DNA from 2 places in the Marinobacter sp. es.048 genome. Region 2 is predicted to be linked to the other one. Evidence: predicted binding sites of a transcription regulator. Region 2 holds the regulator's gene; the other holds the start of a gene.
The links. Region 2 encodes FliA, which starts transcription of late flagellar genes. Its sites were predicted from a motif close to CTAAAGTTTNNNNNNNNNNNGCCGNTAA; they were not measured.
Positions count from the first base shown of each region.

Region 1: a site for FliA is predicted at 6,558-6,585, ahead of CFT65_RS14500 (methyl-accepting chemotaxis protein). Genes of this name have one in related genera too.

Region 1 covers NZ_FYFA01000002.1:751,463-761,964, reverse strand. The annotation lists gene CFT65_RS14520 (TIGR04282 family arsenosugar biosynthesis glycosyltransferase) at 1-615, shown strand, start outside; gene CFT65_RS14515 (insulinase family protein) at 621-3,443, opposite strand; gene CFT65_RS14510 (hypothetical protein) at 3,508-3,807, opposite strand; gene CFT65_RS14505 (SDR family oxidoreductase) at 4,194-6,179, shown strand; gene CFT65_RS14500 (methyl-accepting chemotaxis protein) at 6,620-8,866, shown strand; gene rnt (ribonuclease T) at 8,942-9,598, opposite strand; gene pyrC (dihydroorotase) at 9,643-10,502, opposite strand, start outside.
Region 2 covers NZ_FYFA01000001.1:1,995,508-2,006,009, forward strand. The annotation lists gene flhB (flagellar biosynthesis protein FlhB) at 1-819, shown strand, start outside; gene CFT65_RS09250 (class I SAM-dependent methyltransferase) at 1,218-2,072, opposite strand; gene CFT65_RS09255 (uracil-xanthine permease family protein) at 2,053-3,309, opposite strand; gene upp (uracil phosphoribosyltransferase) at 3,312-3,950, opposite strand; gene flhA (flagellar biosynthesis protein FlhA) at 4,169-6,349, shown strand; gene flhF (flagellar biosynthesis protein FlhF) at 6,410-7,720, shown strand; gene CFT65_RS09275 (MinD/ParA family protein) at 7,789-8,601, shown strand; gene CFT65_RS09280 (RNA polymerase sigma factor FliA) at 8,633-9,376, shown strand; gene cheY (chemotaxis response regulator CheY) at 9,539-9,922, shown strand; gene CFT65_RS09290 (protein phosphatase CheZ) at 9,943-10,502, shown strand, end outside.

The sequences.
Region 1 (10,502 bases), on a different contig from region 2:
CCCTCGGCGGTCTTTCTTCAGTTTGCCAAATGGCCGGAGGCCGGTCGGGTCAAAACCCGGTTGATGCCGGAGCTCGGCGCGATAGGGGCGCTTGAAGCCCATATTCGACTGACCCTGGCGGTGCTGGATAATCTGTGTGCCACTGGCTATCCGGTTGAGTTCTGGTGGGATCGGCCGGCGGATGACCGTCCCGGGGAGGCAGCTGCAATTGTTGAAGAGCTCGATGGCGCCGGCCTGATTCAGAAAGTCCAGCAAGGCAATGCGCTCGGAGAACGGATGCACCTTGCCCTGAGTCAGTCCCTCCGGGATTATGACCGGGCATTGGTGGTCGGCAGTGATTGCCCGTCGGTGGATCCGGATTATGCCCGTAAGGCGGTCGCCTGTCTGGTGGATTATGACGTCGTGCTCGGTCCGTCTGACGATGGCGGCTATGTCCTGATCGGCGCCTCAAAAGTGGCGGAGGGCATGCTTGACGATATCGCCTGGGGCACGCCGGATGTGCTTGCTCAAACTCGTGAACGACTTGAAGCGGCGGGGCTCAGCTATCATCTGCTAGAGCCCCGGTGGGATGTTGACGAGCCCGAGGACTGGGCCCGTTTTTTGCAGACTTGTTGAACTTGTCAGCTGGCGGGCACCGGCGGTAGTTCGGTGAGCCGGCCTAGGGCCCGGCTCGCCTCCAGGCCATCACCACCGGTGACCACCTGCAGGCTCTGGTCCCGTTCCAGAACCGCTTGTCGGAACGTCTCCAACAGTTCCTGCTGGCTGACCTGTTTTACCGCGTTGGCCAGCTGCTGCCGCGAATCGAAGCTGTCCATGCCCCGATCGATCTCGCGCCAGTAGCGGCTGGAAATCTCGCCCAGCTGCCGGTCTCTCTCAAGAAGTTTGCTGATCACAGCCTGCTTTTCCTGATCCAGGCGCTCCGGCGTCAATGCCGACAGGGTTGCCTCAAAGCTGTTGGAGAACTCCTGAACCGCCTGATCAATCTCCACTCGGGTGGCAGACGGCGACTGGACGACAAACCCAAGAGCCGGCGTTTCCAGCATTTCAAACGGTGTCGCGTAAACGATATAGCCCAATTGGCGGTTAGTGCGGAGCTCTTCAAAGAAGGGGCTGCTGATGATCTGGGCCAGCAGACGGAAACGCGCCCGTTCTTCAAAGCCGGTGTTATCGCCCTGCATGTAAAGTGTATAGCCGGTGTCCGGATGGTCTACTTCAATGGAAACCGTGGTTTCATTGTCTGGCAGCTGGCGTACCTGGCTGCGTTCTACCCGGGTCAGCTCGCTGTCACCCAGGACAATAGCGTCGATCTGCCGGGCCAGGTTAAGGGCCGAGGCTTCAGTAAGGTTCCCATGGGCCAGCATGACCGGATCCACCCGGGAGAGCAGGGCTTCCGAGAAGGACTGCAGTTCATCAAAGGTGACTTCCCGGGCCGCCCGCAGTTTCTCGTCTGTGGACCAGGCGCCTTCGATCAGCGACGTCTGCACGAACTCAGAGGTCTGTTCCACAGGGCGATCCTTGGCCTTGTTCTGAAGTCCGTCGATCATCTGTTGCCGGGCAATATCGAAACGTTGCTCGGTCAGCTCTGGCGTGTCCAGCTGAAGCAGGATGCGGTTCATCAGGGTGTGAAGCTTGTCGTTGTAGCCACCTACACGAACGGTGATGCCCCGCAGGTGCGAATAGACGCTGTAATCCAGTCCGGCAAGACTAGCGGAGTAGGCCCAGGCATTCAGGTTGGTATTGATGGCGTCCACCAACAGCTGGGTGAGGACATAACTGCGGGCCGAGGCTCGGGCAGCGGGAGTCCTAAGGCTCACAAACACGTTGGCTTTGGGGGTGTCGAACCGGGTATCCCGGGCAAACCAGATGTCCATTCCTTCGAGCGTGGCCAGCATTGAAGGCTTGTCCATGGTTTGCCCTGTCACCATTGCCAGATCTTCCGGTACAAAGGGATTTTCCGCGGGCAGGCGCAACTGGGCCGCAAGTTCCGGCAGGCGTTGGGCAGTAAGCGCTTCCGTATTGAGCGGTTCCCGGGTCCAGGCCGCATCATACCAGTTGGTGCGGTTCGGGTTTTCCAGGACCGGATCGGGCGCCAGTACGAAGGCAAGGAGGTTGTCCGGTGTCAGCTGGTCCAGGATGTCCCGGTACTGTTCCGGCGCGAAGCGTTCCACCAGCCAGGGTGCGCGCAGCAGGTCCTCGGGCGGGTAGTCCTTGAGGTGACGGGACAGTCGCATGGCTTCGTGCAGGGGGTTGCCCTGTTCGCGAAACCGGAAATCAATGCGTGCCAGGTTCTGCATTTCCAGGAAACGCTGCTCGCTGATCCCTTTCTGGCGAATCTTCTCGATGTAATCGAATACCAACGGCAGGATGTCCTCATGGCGAGCCAGTCCTTCCGGTGTCAGGGAAATGCTGATCTCCAGGGTGGCGTTTTCGCCCGTATCCATACCCAGGCCCGCGGACAGACTCTCCGCCAGGCCAGCCGTTTTTAGCACATCGAACAGACTGCCTGGGCCTTCGTGGCCGAGCAGGTTGGCCACGTAGCTGGCGGGCTTGGTGCGGTAGTTCTCTTCCTGGGACGAAATGGGGAAAGTGAGCGACAGGCTTCTAACATCCTTGAGTGCTTCGGCCGTCACCTTGGCTGGAAGATCCTCCGCCCGGTAAAGGCTGGCCACATGGCGTTTGGTTTCAAGGTTGCGGTTTTCGATGGCATCGAACCGGCCTCGCACCATGGATTCCAGCTCGTCCAGGGCTTGCGGTCCGTAAACCGCCAGGCTCATGATGTTTGAAGAGTAATGCTGCTTCCAGAACTCGATCAGATCTGGCCGGAGGCGACTGTCCTCGGTGTTCTCCAGGGTGCTGAGGTTGCCTACGGCAAACTGGCTGAAGGCGTGGTCCGGGTTACTGACTGCCTTTTTTACGGAATAGAATCGGCGCCCATCTTCTTTCTGTTTGGCGCTGAACTCAGAGTGCACGGCGTTGCGCTCCCGCTCCACCAGCTCGGCGGTAAACAGGGGGGCGGAGAACTGCTGCGCGAAACGGTCCAGCGCCGGTTCCAGGAACTCGGCCTGAACATCGAAGAAGTAATTCGTGTCCTGGAATGCGGTGAAGGCATTGTGCTGGCCACCGTGGCTCTTGATGAATTGCTGGTATTCGCCCGGATCGGGGTATTTCTCGGTACCGAGGAACAGCATGTGCTCCAGGAAGTGGGAGAGGCCCTCCCGATCCGACGGATCATCTCCGCTACCAACAGCAACGTTCATCGAAGCAGCTGCCTTGTCCGCATCCTGATCAGAAACCAGGATGACCTTCAGGCCGTTGTCCAGTTCAATGAACCGGTACTGGTTGTCGTCATTGGGGCTCTTCTCCGGAATCTGGGCGGCAAGAGCAAGAGTGCTGAACAGCACAAGTGTCAGCAGGGAAAACAGTCGTGATATAGAGTTTTGCATTGAGTTCTTCCTGACGGTGCGTGTGTTCATAGGCTCTCTGTGATTCGAAGAAGCGTGTCGCGTATCAGTGCATCATCGCGTTGCGCGTGCTCTCGGGCTGCTGGTCAAGTGTTCTACGAGCCAGATCGGCGGCTTTCTCACTGTCCAGCTGGCCGGAGGCGATACGTTCCAGAACCGTGGCCATAATGGCAACGGACTGACGGTAATCCGCGAACTCGGCCTGGAAGGCCTGGTCGATGGCCTCGTAGACCGCCTGAATTTTCTGCTCGCGGGAACCGGCGTCATCAGCTGTATCGTTGATGGCCTTCAGGCAGGCCCGGGCGATGGAAATGTAGCGTTCTGCGTTGGGATTGTCTTTCTGCATGGTCGGGGTTCCGAAGATCGGTTTTCCTGTGAAAAGAACAGATGCCAAAAGGCGCGATAAGTTCCCGATTATGTCATTGCTGGCGGGCGCTTTCATTGCTTTGTGGTAATCCGGAAATAGGGCATGCACGGGGCAATTCCTGTGCTAGTCTCAAAAAACATTGTGTCGGCGAACCGGACAGGCACGTTTGGCCTGCGGGGTCGGAAATTTAGAGCAATAGCTCTATAAAAAACAAAGGCTTACAGAGTAAAAGCTCTAAAAAATTTCGATACATGAAGGTTGCAATTAAGTACAATGCCGGCGTTTCCGGAAAACTCTAAGACTTTAGTCGTATGGGTGCCGGCATGGATAGACAACAACAGAGCAACAGGCAGGGTGGAAGATTGATGAATTATTTCCTGACGGGTGGCACCGGATTTATTGGCCGTTTCCTCGTGGAGAAGCTTCTGGCACGTGGTGGCACTGTCCACGTACTGGTGCGTGAACAATCCCAGGACAAGCTGGACAAATTGCGTGAGCGCTGGGGCGCGGATGAAACCCAGGTGAAGGCCGTCATAGGCGACCTGACCAGCAAAAATCTGGGTATCGACGCCAAGACAATGAAAGCCCTGAAGGGGAAAATTGACCACTTCTTTCACCTTGCCGCCGTTTACGATATGGGCGCAGATGAAGAAGCCCAGCAGGCTACCAATATCGAGGGCACACGGGCTGCGGTGAATGCTGCAGAGGCGATGGGCGCCAAGCACTTCCATCACGTGTCGTCCATTGCGGCTGCCGGTCTGTTCAAAGGAATTTTCCGCGAGGACATGTTCGAGGAAGCCGAGAAGCTGGACCATCCGTACCTGCGCACCAAGCATGAATCTGAAAAGGTGGTCCGAGAGGAATGCAAGGTCCCCTTCCGCATCTACCGCCCGGGCATGGTGATTGGCCATACCTCTACCGGTGAAATGGACAAGGTGGATGGACCTTACTACTTCTTCAAGATGATTCAGAAAATTCGCCACGCGCTGCCCCAGTGGGTGCCGACCATTGGTGTCGAGGGCGGGCGTCTGAACATTGTGCCGGTGGATTTCGTGGTTAATGCGATGGATCACATCGCCCATCTGGACGGGGAAGACGGCAAGTGTTTCCACCTTGTGGATACCGATCCGTACAAGGTTGGCGAGATTCTGAATATCTTCAGCGAGGCGGGTCACGCACCCAGGATGGGCATGCGGATCGATTCCCGTATGTTCGGCTTTATCCCTCCGTTCATTCGCCAGAGTCTGAAGAACCTGCCGCCGGTGAAGCGCCTGACCTCGGCAATTCTCGACGACATGGGTATTCCGCCCTCAGTGATGTCTTTCATCAATTATCCGACACGGTTCGATGCCCGTGAAACCGAGCGTGTTCTGAAAGGTACCGGTATTGAAGTGCCTCGTTTGCCGGACTACGCCCCGGTGATCTGGGATTACTGGGAGCGCAACCTGGATCCGGACCTGTTCAAGGACCGCACGCTCAAGGGCACGGTTGAAGGTCGTGTCTGTGTGGTGACCGGTGCTACGTCCGGTATTGGTCTTGCAACCGCCCAGAAACTGGCAGACGCCGGCGCTATCCTGGTGATTGGTGCCCGCAAACTCGAGCGCCTCAAAGAAGTGGCCGCGGAGCTGGAGTCCCGGGGCGCAAGCGTGCATGCCTATCCCTGCGATTTTTCCGATATGGATGCCTGCGACGGGTTCGTGAAGACTGTGTTGGATAACCATGGCCAGGTCGACGTGCTGGTCAACAACGCCGGGCGCTCGATTCGCCGCTCACTGGATCTGTCGTTCGACCGCTTCCACGATTTCGAACGCACTATGCAGCTGAACTACTTCGGTTCCGTTCGTCTGATCATGGGGTTTGCGCCCAAGATGCTGGAGAATCGCCGTGGCCATGTGGTGAACATTTCCTCGATCGGTGTGTTGACCAACGCGCCCCGATTCTCAGCTTACGTGGCCTCAAAATCTGCGTTGGATGCTTTCAGCCGCTGTGCCGCTTCGGAATGGTCAGATCGCAATGTGACCTTCACCACGATTAATATGCCACTGGTCAAAACACCAATGATTGCGCCAACCAAGATCTACGACTCGGTGCCAACACTTACCCCGGATGAGGCGGCGACGATGGTAGCCGATGCTATCGTGTATCGGCCGAAGCGTATTGCCACCCGACTGGGTATCTTTGCCCAAGTCCTTCATGCTCTGGCACCGAAGATGGCTGAAATTGTCATGAACACCGGTTACCGGATGTTCCCGGATTCGCCGGCGGCAGCCGGCAGCAGGTCGGGCGAAAAACCGAAGGTCTCCACAGAACAGGTGGCCTTTGCTGCCATCATGCGGGGTATCTACTGGTAACGTGGTAGCCCCTGAGTCGAGTGGGAGGGGGAGTTACTCCCCCGTCCTCTCACAACACCAGACACCGATGCGTCGGACCGATGGTTCCGTATCGCGGCGGTTCGCGGACGGCTCTGAAGCCGGTTCAACGTATCCAGCATGCTTATCAGAGACAGGTGGTCGAACACCCGATGAGGCAAGGCAACCCGGATGTTCATAAACCACCCAATCACTCTCTTGCCAATGCCTAATCGGATCATTTTGCAACCTGGTGGCTCGACGGGTTCTGTGAAATGCGCGCGGTGGCAAAGCCGCAGGCACTCTGAAAAATCCGTTGGCGCAATTCCAATTATATTAATTGGTTAAACGAGATTCGCCTCTTTTATGAATTTTTCTGGGCTAAAGAAAACCTGCCGATAGCCGATGATTAACGAAACAACAATATTAAATGAGGGCCATCGATGACTCTGAAAAAACGTCTTTTGCTGACTTTGCTGCTGGTTGGCCTGCTTCCCGTCATTGCCATCTCTTTTTTTAACGCCGAAATTGTCCGACAGAGCCTGAAGGAACAGGCGTTGCAAGAACTTTCTATTGCGGCTACCAATAAGCAGCGTAGTGTTGAAGATTATCTCAACACTATTACCCAGCAACTGACAGCGATGGCCAGTAATCGCGGGACCCGAACTGCCGCCCAAGGATTTGGTTTGGCGTTTCATAATTATGAAAAATTGGTAAAAACGGAGCAATCGACATTACGAGAAAAGGCCGAGGCTTATTACCAGCGGAATTTTTTGCCGCCCTTGCAGAAAAATGGTGGTGCTAGCGGACGGTCAGCATCGGACTTTGTTGCATCCCTCAGCAAAAACAGCCTGGCTCTGCAGATGGCTTACATCGTGGACAACCCAAATCCTGTGGGGCAGAAAGACAAATTGGTATCGGCTGACGTCCATATCGCGCAATTTTATAACACGCTTCATAAACAGTGGCACACCTCGTTCAAGAAATTTCAGGAGGCTTTCGGCTACTACGATATTTTTCTGATTGATGCCGATACAGGCCACATTATCTATTCTGTATCCAAAGAGGTTGATTTTGCCACCTCCCTTAAAGACGGTCCCTACGCGGATTCTGGCCTGGCGGCGGCTTATCGTCAGGCGCTGTCTGACGAACAGGATACTGCACCGACTTTTGTTGATTTTACGAAGTATGTACCTTCCTACGGCGCTCCTGCGGGCTTTGTAGCAACACCCATAATTTCCGAAAAGGGTGAGCGGTTGGGCGTGCTGGCCTTCCAGTTCCCCATTCACAGCCTGAACAACATCATGATGGAACGAGATGGCATGGGGGAAACCGGGGATTCCTATCTGGTGGGGCCGGATAACCTGATGCGTTCAGACTCCTATCTGGATCCGGAAAACCGCAGCGTGGTGGCTTCCTTTGCCTACCCGGAGAATGGACGCATTAGTTCGCCATCTGTGGATGAGGCGCTGGCGGGAAATTCCGGTGAAGGCGTGGCTACGTCCTACCGGGGCGAGCCAGTGTTTTCCGCCTACAGGCCAGTTACCGTAAGCGGGCTGAACTGGGCGCTGTTGGCGGAGATCGACGAAGACGAGGCCCTGGCGCCGGTGCGTGAAATGTGGACGCTGACGGCGATAGCCATTGCTATTGTGATCTTGGCTGTGGTGGCCGTGGCAGTCTGGACTGCGGCGCGGATCATGAAACCCCTCGGCAAAGACCCGGCCGAATTGCAGGCACTCGCGGAACAGGTGGCTACGGGTAACTTGGTCATTGATTCGTCCAATAGTGACAGGGCCACGGGCGTATACGGCTCCATGCTCAAGATGGTGTCGGACCTGAAAGAAGTGATCTTCAAGGTTGAAGAAGCGTCCCAGCGTCAGGCCACTGCATCTGAACAGTTGTCCGGCACTACCTCGCAGACTCTGGACAGTGTGAATCAGCAGGCAGAGCAGACTGAGCAGGTGGCGTCGGCCATTGAAGAAATGTCCTCCGCCATCAGCGAGGTGTCCCAGAATACCTCGGAATCGGCGGCCGGTGCTCGGCGCACTGATGAAGCGGTCAGCCGCAGCGCCACCGAGGTGGAATCTTCCGCTGCTGACACTCGTGCTATGGCCAGGGAGTTGGAGGAAGCAGAGGCCGGCATAGCGGACTTGCGAAAGAATATGGAATCCATCACCAGGGTTCTGGATTCGATAAAGTCCATCGCCGACCAGACTAACTTGCTGGCTCTGAATGCCGCCATTGAAGCGGCCCGGGCCGGTGAACAGGGCCGGGGCTTCGCGGTGGTTGCGGATGAGGTGCGCAGCCTGGCCCAGAATAGCCAGAAGGCGACCGAGGAGATAAGTAGTTCCATCGAAACTCTGGTCAATTCGTCGGAGCGTGCTTCAAAGGTGGTTACCCGCTGCAGCGCCCAGGCCAGAGGTATTTCCGAGCGGGCAGGAGCCGTTGTATTGCAGCTCCGCGAGGCAGTGGACGAGGTCACCCGGATGTCCGGTATGGCCGAGCAGATTGCTACGGCATCCGAAGAGCAATCAGCCACGGCCGAAGAAGTAACGCGCAACGTATCTACAATTACTGAAAAGTCCTTTGAGACCAAACAGGCCATGGCCCAGATATCCAAAGCCAGTGGTGACTTGGCGGAATTGTCTCATCAGCTCAAAGATTCCCTGTCCCGGTTTAAAGTCAGCTGAGTACGAGGCGTGACTTTCACACTTATGCCTGGCGCACAACTAAAAAACCCGCTGCGGCGGGTTTTTTTATGGCGGTTACTCGGTCTCTGCGGGGATCACCGGAGGCGGAAAGCCGCCCAGCTCTTTCCAGCGATTCACAATGCCGCAGAACAGATCCGCGGTTTTTTCCGCGTCATAGGCTGCGGAGTGTGCTTCCTTGTTGCTGAATGGAATGCCTGCGAGCTTACAGGCCTGGGCCAGAACGGTATGGCCATAGGCCAGGCCTGCCAGAGTCGCGGTGTCGAAGGTCGAGAAAGGATGGAACGGGTTGCGCCGGATGTCGGCCCGCAGCGCCGCTGCAAAGATAAAATTGTGGTCGAAGGTGGCGTTATGGCCCACCAGAACGGCCCGCTTGCAGTCGTGGTTTTTCACCGCTTTACGGATGGGGCTGAAAATTTCGCTGAGTCCTTCCCGCTCGGGTACCGCCTCTCGCTCCGGATTCCACGGGTCGATGCCGGTGAAATCAAGGGCGGATTGCTCCAGATTGGCGCCTTCGAAAGGATCAATCTGCTGTACGTGGGTTTCTGCTCGTCGCACCCAGCCGTCGCCGTCCATGGTCAGTATTACCGCCGCCACTTCCAGCAGGGCATCCCGCTCGGGGTTGAATCCTGCGGTTTCCACGTCGACTACAACAGGCAGAAACCCGCGGAAGCGGCGGGACATGGGATGCGGTGGTTTGTTTTCGTCAGTCACTCAAGCTCCGGTCTTGGCCGTGTGTGAGAAGGAATAAGTCAGGTTTACGCCAGCTTCCAGTGAACGGTTTCACCAGCTTTGAGAGGTACGATGGTTCCGTCAGACAGAGGCAGCTCTGCCGGCATGGTCCAGGGTTCGCGAACCAGTGTGATGGTATCTGTATTCCGCGGCAGACCATAGAAATCAGCGCCGTTGAAACTCGCGAAGGCTTCGAGTTTGTCCAGAATGCCAAGCTCTTCGAAAATGTCTGCATACAGGCCGATGGCGCCATAGGCAGAGTAGCATCCGGCACAACCACAGGCGGCTTCTTTGCGATCCTTGGCATGGGGGGCTGAGTCCGTGCCCAGGAAAAAGCGACTGTCGCCGCTGGCTACCGCTTCCCTCAGCGCCTGTTGATGGCGATTGCGTTTGAGAATTGGCAGACAGTAAAGGTGCGGGCGAATGCCGCCGACCAGCATATGGTTGCGGTTATACATCAGGTGCTGGGGGGTCAGTGTTGCACCCAGATTGCCTCCAGTGTGTTGCCGGACAAACTCTGCGGAATCAGCCGTGGTGATATGTTCCAGCACAACCTTGAGATTCGGGAAGGCCTCGAGGGTAGGGGCCAGAACCCGCTCAAGAAATACCTTTTCACGGTCAAAAATGTCAATGTCGGTATCGGTGACTTCGCCGTGAACCAGCAGCAGCATGCCGCAGTCAGCCATGGCCTCCAGAACCGGGTAAATATTGCGGATATCCTTAACACCGGAGTCGGAATTGGTCGTTGCACCTGCCGGGTAAAGCTTGGCGGCCACAACGCCGGCGGCTTTGGCCTCGCGGATGGTTTCCGGTGTCATGCTCTCGGTCAGGTACAAAGTCATCAACGGCTCGAACACGCTGCCGCCGGCAGCCGCGAGAACCCGCT
Region 2 (10,502 bases):
ATCTTCGGCTCTATCGGCATCGGAGGCCTGCTGATCAGCGGGAAAGCCGTGGCTCCCAAGCTTAATCGCATGGATCCGTTCAAGGGGTTGGGCCGCATGTTCTCCCTGCGTTCCCTGATCGAACTGGTCAAGGCCATCGCTAAGGTAGGCCTGGTCATGGTTCTGGCCATTCTCATCCTCGATCTGCGCACCGAAGACCTTCTGTCAATCGCCGAGGAGCCAGTAGTGCCGGCTATGGAACACGTGCTCTGGACCATCGCCTGGAGTTTCTTTCTGCTGTCCTGCGCCACCATCATCATCGCGGCGATCGACGTGCCTTTCCAGATTTACGATCACCAGAAAAAGCTGCGCATGACGAAGCAGGAAGTGAAAGACGAGTACAAGGACACCGAGGGCAAGCCGGAGGTCAAAGGCAAAATTCGCCAGCTCCAGCGCGAAATGGCCCAGCGCCGCATGATGCAGGATGTACCTACTGCTGACGTAGTGATCACCAACCCGACCCACTATGCGGTGGCGTTGAAGTACGATCAGAAGGCGATGGGCGCGCCGATAGTAGTGGCCAAGGGTGCCGATGAGGTTGCCTTCAAGATCATGGAAATCGCGAGGGAGAACAAGGTCGAGATCCTGAGAACGCCTCCGCTGACCCGGGCGGTCTATCACAACACCGACATCGGCGAGGAGATTCCCGATGGCCTGTACATGGCCATTGCCCAGGTGCTCGCCTATGTGTTCCAGCTCCGGCAGTTCCGCAAGGGGCGTGGGCCGAAGCCTGGTATGCCGGAGTTCCCGATTCCTTCGGATTTGCGGCGCGACGTTTAGTTCGGAGTTGGGTTTCTGTAAGTAGCCTGCGGGTTTGGGGGCTGGCGGATTGGCGGGTGGGCCTCCCAAAAACCGCTACGAGCACATCCATGTGCGCTTGGTGTCGGCCATCCTTGGCCGCCGACATTTTTGGGAGGCCCACCCGCCAAGCCGCTTCCAGACCATTCGATATCGCATCAACAACCTACGCTTCTAAGCCGACATGATTAGTCGTTAAAAAAAGCGATTCTGGGCGTTATCTGAGTCGTTGGACAAGTGGTGGTGGCAGGCCTTTCCAGGACTGGCTGTGGCCATGGATGGCCACAGCCAAGCGCACATGGATGTGCTCGTAGCGTGTCCTGGAAAGGCCTGCCACCACCACGCATCCCCCAAAACTAGCAGGCTGCAATTCCAGAAAGTCAGCAACCAGCTTCAATAACCCGAACCATCGGCTCCCCGCGGCTTTCGGGGATGGGCAGAATCCCGTACCAGGATCGGGGATCGTGCACTGTGGCTGAGGCAAACCCGCAGGACAGGAAATGCTCCCGTGCCTGGGCGTCGGTCTGGAAGTGGAACGATACCTCGCTGCGGGTAACGGCCCCGAGGACACCACCAAGTGCTTTGAGGGTAGTGTTCAGCAATGGCTGGCGGGGTTGGTAATAGCTCTCGGAAAGGTAGACCGAACCCGGGCGTCTGGCCATGGCGGCGGCCAGTTGGCGCCAGAACTCGGTGATGGTTTCCAGTGAAAAGTAGCTGGTCAGGCCTTCGGTGATGATGATCACCGGCTCGGAGTTCGCGAATACCCGGTCGATCACTTTTTCCAGTTGGTATTCACCGTGGTCCGCGAGGATGTCGATGGGTGTGACCTGATGGTGGTCGCCCAGTCTGCCGGTCGCCATCAGGCGCAGTGCCTTGCGGGCGGCCATGTCCGGCAGGTCGGCTTCGACCATGTGGAGCAGGGGGTGTTTCTGGCGTAAACGGATGCCCCGGGGCGACATGCCGCAGGCGATCTCCAGAACCTGGGTGATGCCCTTGTTGCGGATTGCCTGGTCAATCAGGTGGTCGATGATCAGATGTCTTTGCAGCAGGAATGTGCGGATGTTGCCGCCGATGGCCGCCTGACTGGCGGCTTCGAAGGGGGTCATCAGGCGGTAGAGCCAGCGGCCTTTTTCGGTGGCCAGGGTGTGGTCGGAAAGCCCGTGCCGGTGCCAGACGGCACCGGTATACAGGGCAGTGAAGCTAATGCCGGAGCTGTCAGTCGGCTTTCTGCTCATAAACGGCCTTGCCCCACGCCTCGTGGCTGCCGGGTAGCAACAGGTTGAGGATAATGGCGGCTACCGCGCACAGCGCGATGCCTTCCAGATTGCCCAGAACCATACCGCCAATACCGAATACCAGGGTGACACCCACGATAACCAGGTTGCGAGACTGTGACAGATCCACCTGATGGCGGATCAGTGTGTTCAGGCCAACCACGGCAATGGAGCCGAACAGCAGGCACAGGATGCCGCCCATGACAGGGACCGGGATGGTTTGCAGAGCGGCACCGAACTTGCCGACGAAAGCCAGAACGATGGCGATACAGGCCGCCCACCACATGACCTTCGGGTTGAAGTTCTTGGTCAGCATCACGGCGCCGGTGACTTCCGAGTAGGTGGTGTTGGGCGGTCCGCCAAGCAGGGACGCGGCGCTGGTGGCCAGGCCGTCACCCAGCAGCGTGCGGTGCAGGCCCGGCTTTTCCAGGTAGTTCTTGCGGGTCACGTTTCCGATGGCCAGTACGTCGCCGATGTGCTCGATGGCCGGGGCAATGGCTACCGGAATCATGAACAGTACGGCGCCCCAGCTGAAGGCCGGCGCAACAAAGTCGGGGACGGCAAACCAGGCGGCTTCCTGAATCGGGGTGGTATCCACGATGCCGGCAAAAGCGGACAGGATATAGCCGGTGATGACGCCGAACATGATCGGAATCAGCCGGAAGATTCCCTTTGACCAGACCGACATGATGATGGTTACGGCCAGAGAGATCATGGCGATCCAGATGGCTGTGTCGTAGGGGATCAGTTGGGTGGCGCCGTCACCGGTGCGTCCTGAGGCCATATGAACGGCAACAGGCGCCAGGCCGAGACCGATCGTCATAATCACCGGGCCGATCACGACTGGCGGCAGAAGGCGGCGGACAAAACCGGTGCCCCGCAGGCGTACTAATCCACTCAGGAGAATATAGAGAATACCCGCTGCCATCAGGCCGCCGAGGGTTTCTTCCATTCCAAACCGGCCTTTAGAGGCGATAACCGGTGCGATGAAGGCGAAGGACGACGCCAGGAAAATCGGGATCTGGCCGCCTGTCACCACGTGAAAGATCAGGGTGCCCAGGCCGGCGGTGAACAGGGCCACGTTCGGATCCAGCCCGGTAATCAAAGGCATCAGAACCAGCGCGCCGAAGGCCACCAGCAGCATCTGGGAGCCGGCAATGGCCTGTTTCCAGACCGGGTCGTTGGTATGGTCCCGCATGCTTAAACGTCCTTCTGCTTAGTGCCGAAGATCTTGTCGCCGGCATCGCCGAGACCCGGAAGGATATAGCCTTTGTCGTTGAGGCGCTCATCAACAGAGGCGGTGTAGATGGACACATCAGGATGTTTCTCGAGCACCTTTTCAACACCTTCAGGTGCTGCGACCAGAACCAGAGCACGGATCTCGGTGCTGCCCGCCTTCTTGAGCAGGTCGATGGTGGAGATCATGGAGCCGCCGGTGGCTAGCATCGGGTCGACAATCATGGCCATGCGCTGATCCAGTTCTCCCACCAGTTTTTCCAGGTAGGTGCTGGCCTCCAGGGTTTCCTCGTTACGGATCTGGCCAACAACGCTTACCCGGGCCACCGGGATCAGGCTGAGCACACCATCAAGCATGCCAAGACCGGCTCTCAGGATCGGAACGATGGTGACTTTCTTGCCGTGAATCTGTTCCACATTAACGGGACCGGCCCAGCCTTCGATGGTCTTTTCCTGCAGGTTGAAGTCCTTGGTGGCCTCGTAGGTCAGGAGTGCACCAACTTCCTGTGCCAGCTCCCTGAAATTCTTGGTGCTGATGTCCGCACGGCGCATGATGCCGAGCTTGTGGCGGATCAGAGGGTGTTTTACCTCGTGGATTGGCATGGGGTCACCTGTGTGTCTGATTGGAGTTTTAGCGTCGCGATCAAATGGCGCAAGGATACCGCATCTGGCAAGGCGAGTCAGGCCGCAAATGGCCGGCTCACGGAAATCCACTAAGGGCTGGTACGGATCTTGCGATAACACTTCCAAACGACGCTCCGGTGTCAGATTTTCGACCTTCAAAACGCCTGCAGGCACGGCCAATCGGAGAAGTATCCGGCATGGACAGAGCTTTAGTCCTCAATAACGTCAAAACCCTGACGCGGGGCAATCTGGGCATTCCCATTATGCTGATGGGTTTGCTGGGTATGATGATTCTGCCTATGCCGGCGTTCCTGCTGGACGTGTTCTTTACTTTCAATATCACCCTTTCGATTGTCATTCTACTGGTGTGTGTCTACGCCCTCCGGCCCATGGAGTTCGCCTCTTTCCCCACAGTTCTGCTGGTAGCCACGCTCCTTCGCCTCGCCCTGAACGTGGCCTCCACCCGGATTGTTCTTCTGAACGGCCACGAGGGCGGTGACGCCGCCGGTAAGGTGATTGAATCCTTCGGTGCGGTCCTGATTGGTGGCAACTACGCCGTGGGCCTGGTGGTGTTTGCGATCCTGATGATCATTAACTTCCTGGTGGTGACCAAGGGTGCCGGCCGGGTATCCGAGGTGAGTGCGCGTTTTACCCTGGATGCCATGCCCGGAAAACAGATGGCGATTGATGCGGATCTTAATGCTGGCCTAATCAATCAGGACGAAGCCAAGCATCGTCGTTCCGAGATTGCACAAGAGGCGGATTTCTACGGCTCCATGGACGGTGCTTCCAAGTTTGTGAAGGGCGACGCGATTGCCGGTCTGCTGATTCTTGCCATTAACATTATCGGCGGTATTGCCATCGGTATGCTGCAGCACGGTCTTGATTTCGGGCTGGCCATGGAGCGCTATGCGCTGCTGACCATTGGTGATGGCCTGGTGGCACAGATTCCCTCGCTGCTGCTGTCCACGTCTGCGGCGATCATGGTTACCCGGGTAACCTCCAGCCAGGACATGGGTGGGCAGATCCTTCAGCAGATGTTCAGTGCCCCTAAGGCCCTGTCTATTGCAGCCACCATCCTGATTATCCTGGGTCTGATTCCGGGCATGCCCCATGTGGCCTTCCTGGGGCTTGGTACCCTGGCGGGCGGTGCTGCCTGGTATATCTGGAAACACCAGAGGCAGACCGTCGAGGAAGAGGGTGCATTTCCGTCGCGGGGCGCTGGCGGTTCCGCACCACGGCCGGCGGGTCGCGATCTGCCTCCCGGCGGTGATGCAGGCGGCGATCAGGGGCGCCAGCTGCCGGCACCCGGCGAGACCAAGGAACTGGGCTGGGACGACGTGTCCACCGTTGATATCGTCGGTCTGGAAGTGGGCTACCGGCTGATTCCGCTGGTGGACAAGTCACAGGGTGGCCAGTTGCTCAGTCGCATAAAGGGTGTTCGTAAAAAGTTGTCCCAGGATCTGGGCTTTCTGATGCCCTCGGTTCACATTCGAGACAACCTGGATCTGATGCCCAACGTCTATCGCATTACGCTGATGGGCGTGACCATTGCTGAGGCCGAAATCCATCCGGACCGCGAGCTGGCCATAGACCCCGGCCAGGTGTTCGGAAAAATAGAGGGGATTGAGGGCAAGGATCCGGCGTTTGGTCTGGATGCCAGCTGGATCGAGCCAGACAAGAAAGACCAGGCCCAGACCCTGGGGTATACCGTGGTCGATGCCAGTACGGTGGTTGCCACCCATCTGAACCAGGTATTGCAGAAGCACGCCCACGAACTGCTGGGTCACGAGGAAGTCCAGAAGTGGCTGGATCAGCTGGAGAAGATTTCTCCAAAGCTGGCCGAGGAGCTGGTGCCCACCACTGTGTCCATCAGCCTGCTGCTGAAAGTGCTGCAGAACCTCCTGAAGGAAGAAGTGCCGATCCGGGATATGCGGTCCATTGCCGAGGCCATCGTGAACGTGCATCCGAAGAGCCAGGATCCGAAACTGCTGACCACCGTTGCCCGGCAGTCCCTGCGCCGGATGATTGTTCAGAGCATCTGCGGCAACGAATCGGAGATACCGGTGATCACCCTGGATCCGGATCTGGAACAGTTATTGCTAAAGTCAGTTCAGCAGAGTCAACAATCCGGCGGTCAGGAAGATATTGGCCTGGTTCTGGAGCCGAATATGGTTGAAAAGCTCCAGCGCTCCCTGCAGGAGAGCGTCCAGCGCCAGGAGATGCTCGGCAAACCAGCCATCCTGCTGGTGTCCGGGCCCCTGCGGCCGGTTCTGGCGAAATTTGCCAGTTATGGGGTAGAGCGACTGCACGTGCTCTCGTACCAGGAAATTCCGGATAACAAACAGATTACGATCGTGGCGTCCGTTGGCCAGTAACGGCGCGGATGACAGAGCGGACAGCGCCGGCACGGCGTTGCCGGTGGAGGAAGAGGCATCATGAAAGTAAAACGGTTTTTTGCTCAGACCATGGCAGAGGCGCTGAAACAGGTCAGTGAACAGATGGGGCCGGATGCCGTGATTCTTTCCAACCGTCGGGTTGATGGCGGTGTCGAAATAGTGACGGCGCTGGACTACGACGAAAACATGGCACGGCAGCGACTGGGTAATCAGGCGGAGGAAGCAACCAACGGGTCCCGTCTTGCGGAGATGCAGGCGGAGCAGCACCGCCGTCTTGAGGACGAGTTGAGCCGCTCCCGTGACCGCATCCGTGAAGTCAGGGAAAAGCGTGCCGCCCACGGAGCCAGCTACGCCGACGCGTCATTTGCTGCTGTTCAGGACGCGGCGAGCGGTGGTTTTGATGACATTGAATCTGTGCCGCAAGCGCCCCGGGCAGCCTATTCCGATGAGCTGGCGCAAATGCGCGCCGAGATCAGCTCCCTGAGGGACATGATGCAGGGCCGTCGGCCGCAACCGGAGCCGGAGGTTTCGGCAACCACCGCGGTTCAGCAGCGGCTGGCTGAGCGTTTGCAGGAATTCGGTCTCGGCACTGATCTGGCTGGGTCAATTTCCCGGCGCCATAAGGCAGGGCGCTTGGAAGATGGCTGGAAACAGTCCCTGAAAATGCTGTGTACCGGCGTCCGGACCTCCCGCATGGAGTGGCTTGATGAGGGTGGCGCCTACGCGCTGGTAGGTCCCACCGGTTCCGGCAAGACCACCACCATTGGCAAGCTGGCGGCTCGCTACGTGCTCAAGCATGGCTCCGACTCGGTGGCCCTGGTTACCACCGACCGATATCGGGTGGCCGCGCATGAGCAGCTGTTCGTGTTCGGTCGTATCCTGAATGTGCCGGTTCGGGTGGTGGATGAGAGCCACAGTCTGGATGATATTCTCGACGAGCTTTCAGACCGTCATCTGGTGCTGATCGATACTGCCGGGCTGACCAGCGCTGACAAAGGCTATCAGGAACAACTGGCCGAACTGGCTCGCAGCCATCACAATATCAAAACCCATCTGGTCGTCTCGGCAACCAGTCAGCCTCGCATCATGAAATCCGTCTGGCATTGCTATAAGATGGCAAATCTTGCGGGCTGTGTAATGACCAAAATCGACGAGGCCCTGACGCTGGGCGAGTCTCTCGGGTTTGTGATGGAAACCGGTCTGCCGGTAGCCTATTACACAGACGGCCAGAAGATTCCTGAAGACCTGCACCACGCAGAAGCCGTTCCGCTGGTGCGGTTGGCCGTGGATCGGCTGAAAACACTCCAGCAACAGCAAGCGGTCGCAGAGGGCCTGAAAGAGCACGCCTGAGACCGGACAGATTGACAGCAGGCGTCGGAGAAAAAGCCGGCGAAACGTGGCGAGAGACCAAAAACAGTATGAGCAGAGCACATCCGGTACAGGTGATTGCAGTTTCCGGCGGAAAGGGTGGTGTCGGCAAGAGTAACGTGTCGGTGAACCTCGGAATTGCCCTGGCGCAGAAAGGCCGGAGAGTGGTGCTGCTCGACGCCGATCTGGGGCTCGCCAATATCGACGTCTTGCTGGGCATCACTGCCAATCGCAACCTCCAGGATGTTCTGGCGGGCGATTGTGATCTAAAGGACGTTCTGGTGAATGGTCCCGGCGGCATCAAGATTGTCCCCGCCTCTTCCGGTACCCAAAGAATGACCCAGCTCAGCCCCATGGAGCATGCAGGGCTGATTAATGCGTTCAGCGAACTGGGTGATCAGATCGATGTCTTGATCGTTGATACCGCCGCCGGGATTTCCGAATCAGTGGTCAGTTTTCTGAGGGCCTCCCAGGAGCTGTTGCTGGTGGTGTGTGACGAGCCCACGTCCATTACCGACTGTTACGCCCTGATCAAACTCATGAACCGCGAGTACGGCACCAATCGGTTCCGTATTCTTGCCAACCAGGTACGAAATGAACAGGAAGGCCGGCATCTGTTCGAAAAACTGACCCGGGTCACCGAGCGCTTCCTTGATGTGGCACTACAATATGTTGGAATAGTCCCCTACGATGAGGCTGTGAAGAAAGCGGTTCAGCGACAGCGCGCGGTACTGGACGCCTATCCAAGGGCGAAAGCATCCCTGGCGATCAAGGCGCTGGCCGACAAGGTTGATAGCTGGCCGCTGCCGTCCTCTCCCCGCGGGCACCTGGAATTTTTTGTGGAGCGGCTCGTCGAAGTCTGAATCGGATCCAGTCAAACAAGAAACCGGATACATGGCATTGGCGAAAAACCTCGGAATCTATAACCAGTCGGGTGCGCAGAAACCGTCTCAGCTCGTTGAGCAGCATGCCCCGCTGGTCAAGAAAATTGCCCTTCACCTGATGGCCCGCCTGCCCGCCTCCGTTCAGCTTGAAGACCTGATGCAGGCCGGCATGATCGGCTTGCTTGAGGCCGCCCAGCGTTACAGCTCCGCCAAAGGTGCCACCTTCGAGACCTATGCCGGTATCCGGATTCGCGGCGCCATGGTGGATGAAATCCGCAAGGGCGACTGGGTTCCCCGTTCCGTGCATCGCAACGCCCGCCGTATTTCCCTGGCCATCAAGGCCGTTGAAGACCGTCTTGGTCGTGAAGCCCAGGACCTGGAAGTGGCTGAAGAGCTGGGTATGGGGCTGGCCGAGTATCACTCCTACCTTTCCGATTCGAACAGCGGCCGACTTTTTAGCCTCGATGAGCTCAATGAATCCGGAGAGCTGCCGATAGAACAGACAGAGACGCAGGATAATCCCCTGGAGGGGTTGTCCTCCGATGCCTTCCGGCGCAGCCTCGCTGAGGCCATTGAAGACCTGCCGGAGCGGGAAAAGCTGGTGCTGAGCCTGTATTACCAGGAAGAACTGAACCTGAAGGAGATTGGCGCCGTGCTCGGCGTCAGCGAGAGCCGGGTAAGCCAGATTCACAGTCAGGCTGCCCTGCGCCTTCGGGGACGGCTGTCGGATTGGCGCCACGAATCGGACAGCTGATTGCGTTCAGTCTGTGTCCGCGCAGAGGCAGTCTGTAGTTTTTGGTAACCGATGCTTTACAACCGAAGCAAAGGTCTGACAATAAGCGGTTAAAACAGCGGCCTGCTAGACTTTGAACGCGAAGGTCAAACGAATTCCGGGTGTCACTAACTGGAGGTCCCATTGGACAAAAACATGAAAATCCTCATTGTGGACGACTTCTCCACAATGCGACGGATCATCAAGAATCTGCTGCGTGATCTTGGCTTCACCAACACCGATGAAGCTGACGACGGCAATACGGCGCTGCCAATGCTTAAAAGCGGCAAATACGATTTTCTGGTGACCGACTGGAACATGCCAGGCATGTCCGGTTTCGATCTGCTCAAGGCCGTTCGGGCTGACGAAAATCTGAAAACCCTGCCGGTATTGATGGTAACGGCTGAGGCGAAGCGCGACCAGATCGTTGCTGCTGCCCAGGCGGGCGTGAACGGCTATGTGGTCAAACCGTTCACTGCCGCGGTGCTCAAGGAAAAGATTGAGAAAATCTTTGAAAGAATCCAGTAACCAGAGGTCGGATGGCTCTCATGAGCGATAGCAAAAAGAACCATCGGGGCCTTGAACCGGAGGTAACGGAAAAGCTTCAGCGGCAGGCAGCAGAACTGGCAGAGAGTGTTGATGCGGGGGATTATGCCAAAGCCATGACCCTGATCAATGAACTCAGCGAGGTCAGGGATCAGAGTCTGTACCGTGAGGTAGGGCGATTGACCCGGAGCTTGCACGAAGCGATCCGGAACTTCCAGATTGACCCCCGTAACGCCGAACAGCAGGAAGCACTGTCGAAGATGACAGATGCCTCTGATCGCCTCGAGTACGTCGTGCAGATGACCGGTGAAGCGGCCAACCGGACCATGGATCTGGTTGAGGAAACCATGCCTGTGGCCAATGCCCTGAGAGACGAAGCAGCCGCCTTGCGTGATGAGTGGCAGCGTCTGCGTCGCCGGGAAATGCAGCCGGCCGAGTTCCGCGAGCTTTACGGGCGGATTGATCGCTTTTTCGTCAGCATGGCTACGGACGCCGACACCATGTACAGCAACCTCTCGGAAATCCTGCTGGCTCAGGATTTCCAGGACCTGACGGGCCAGGT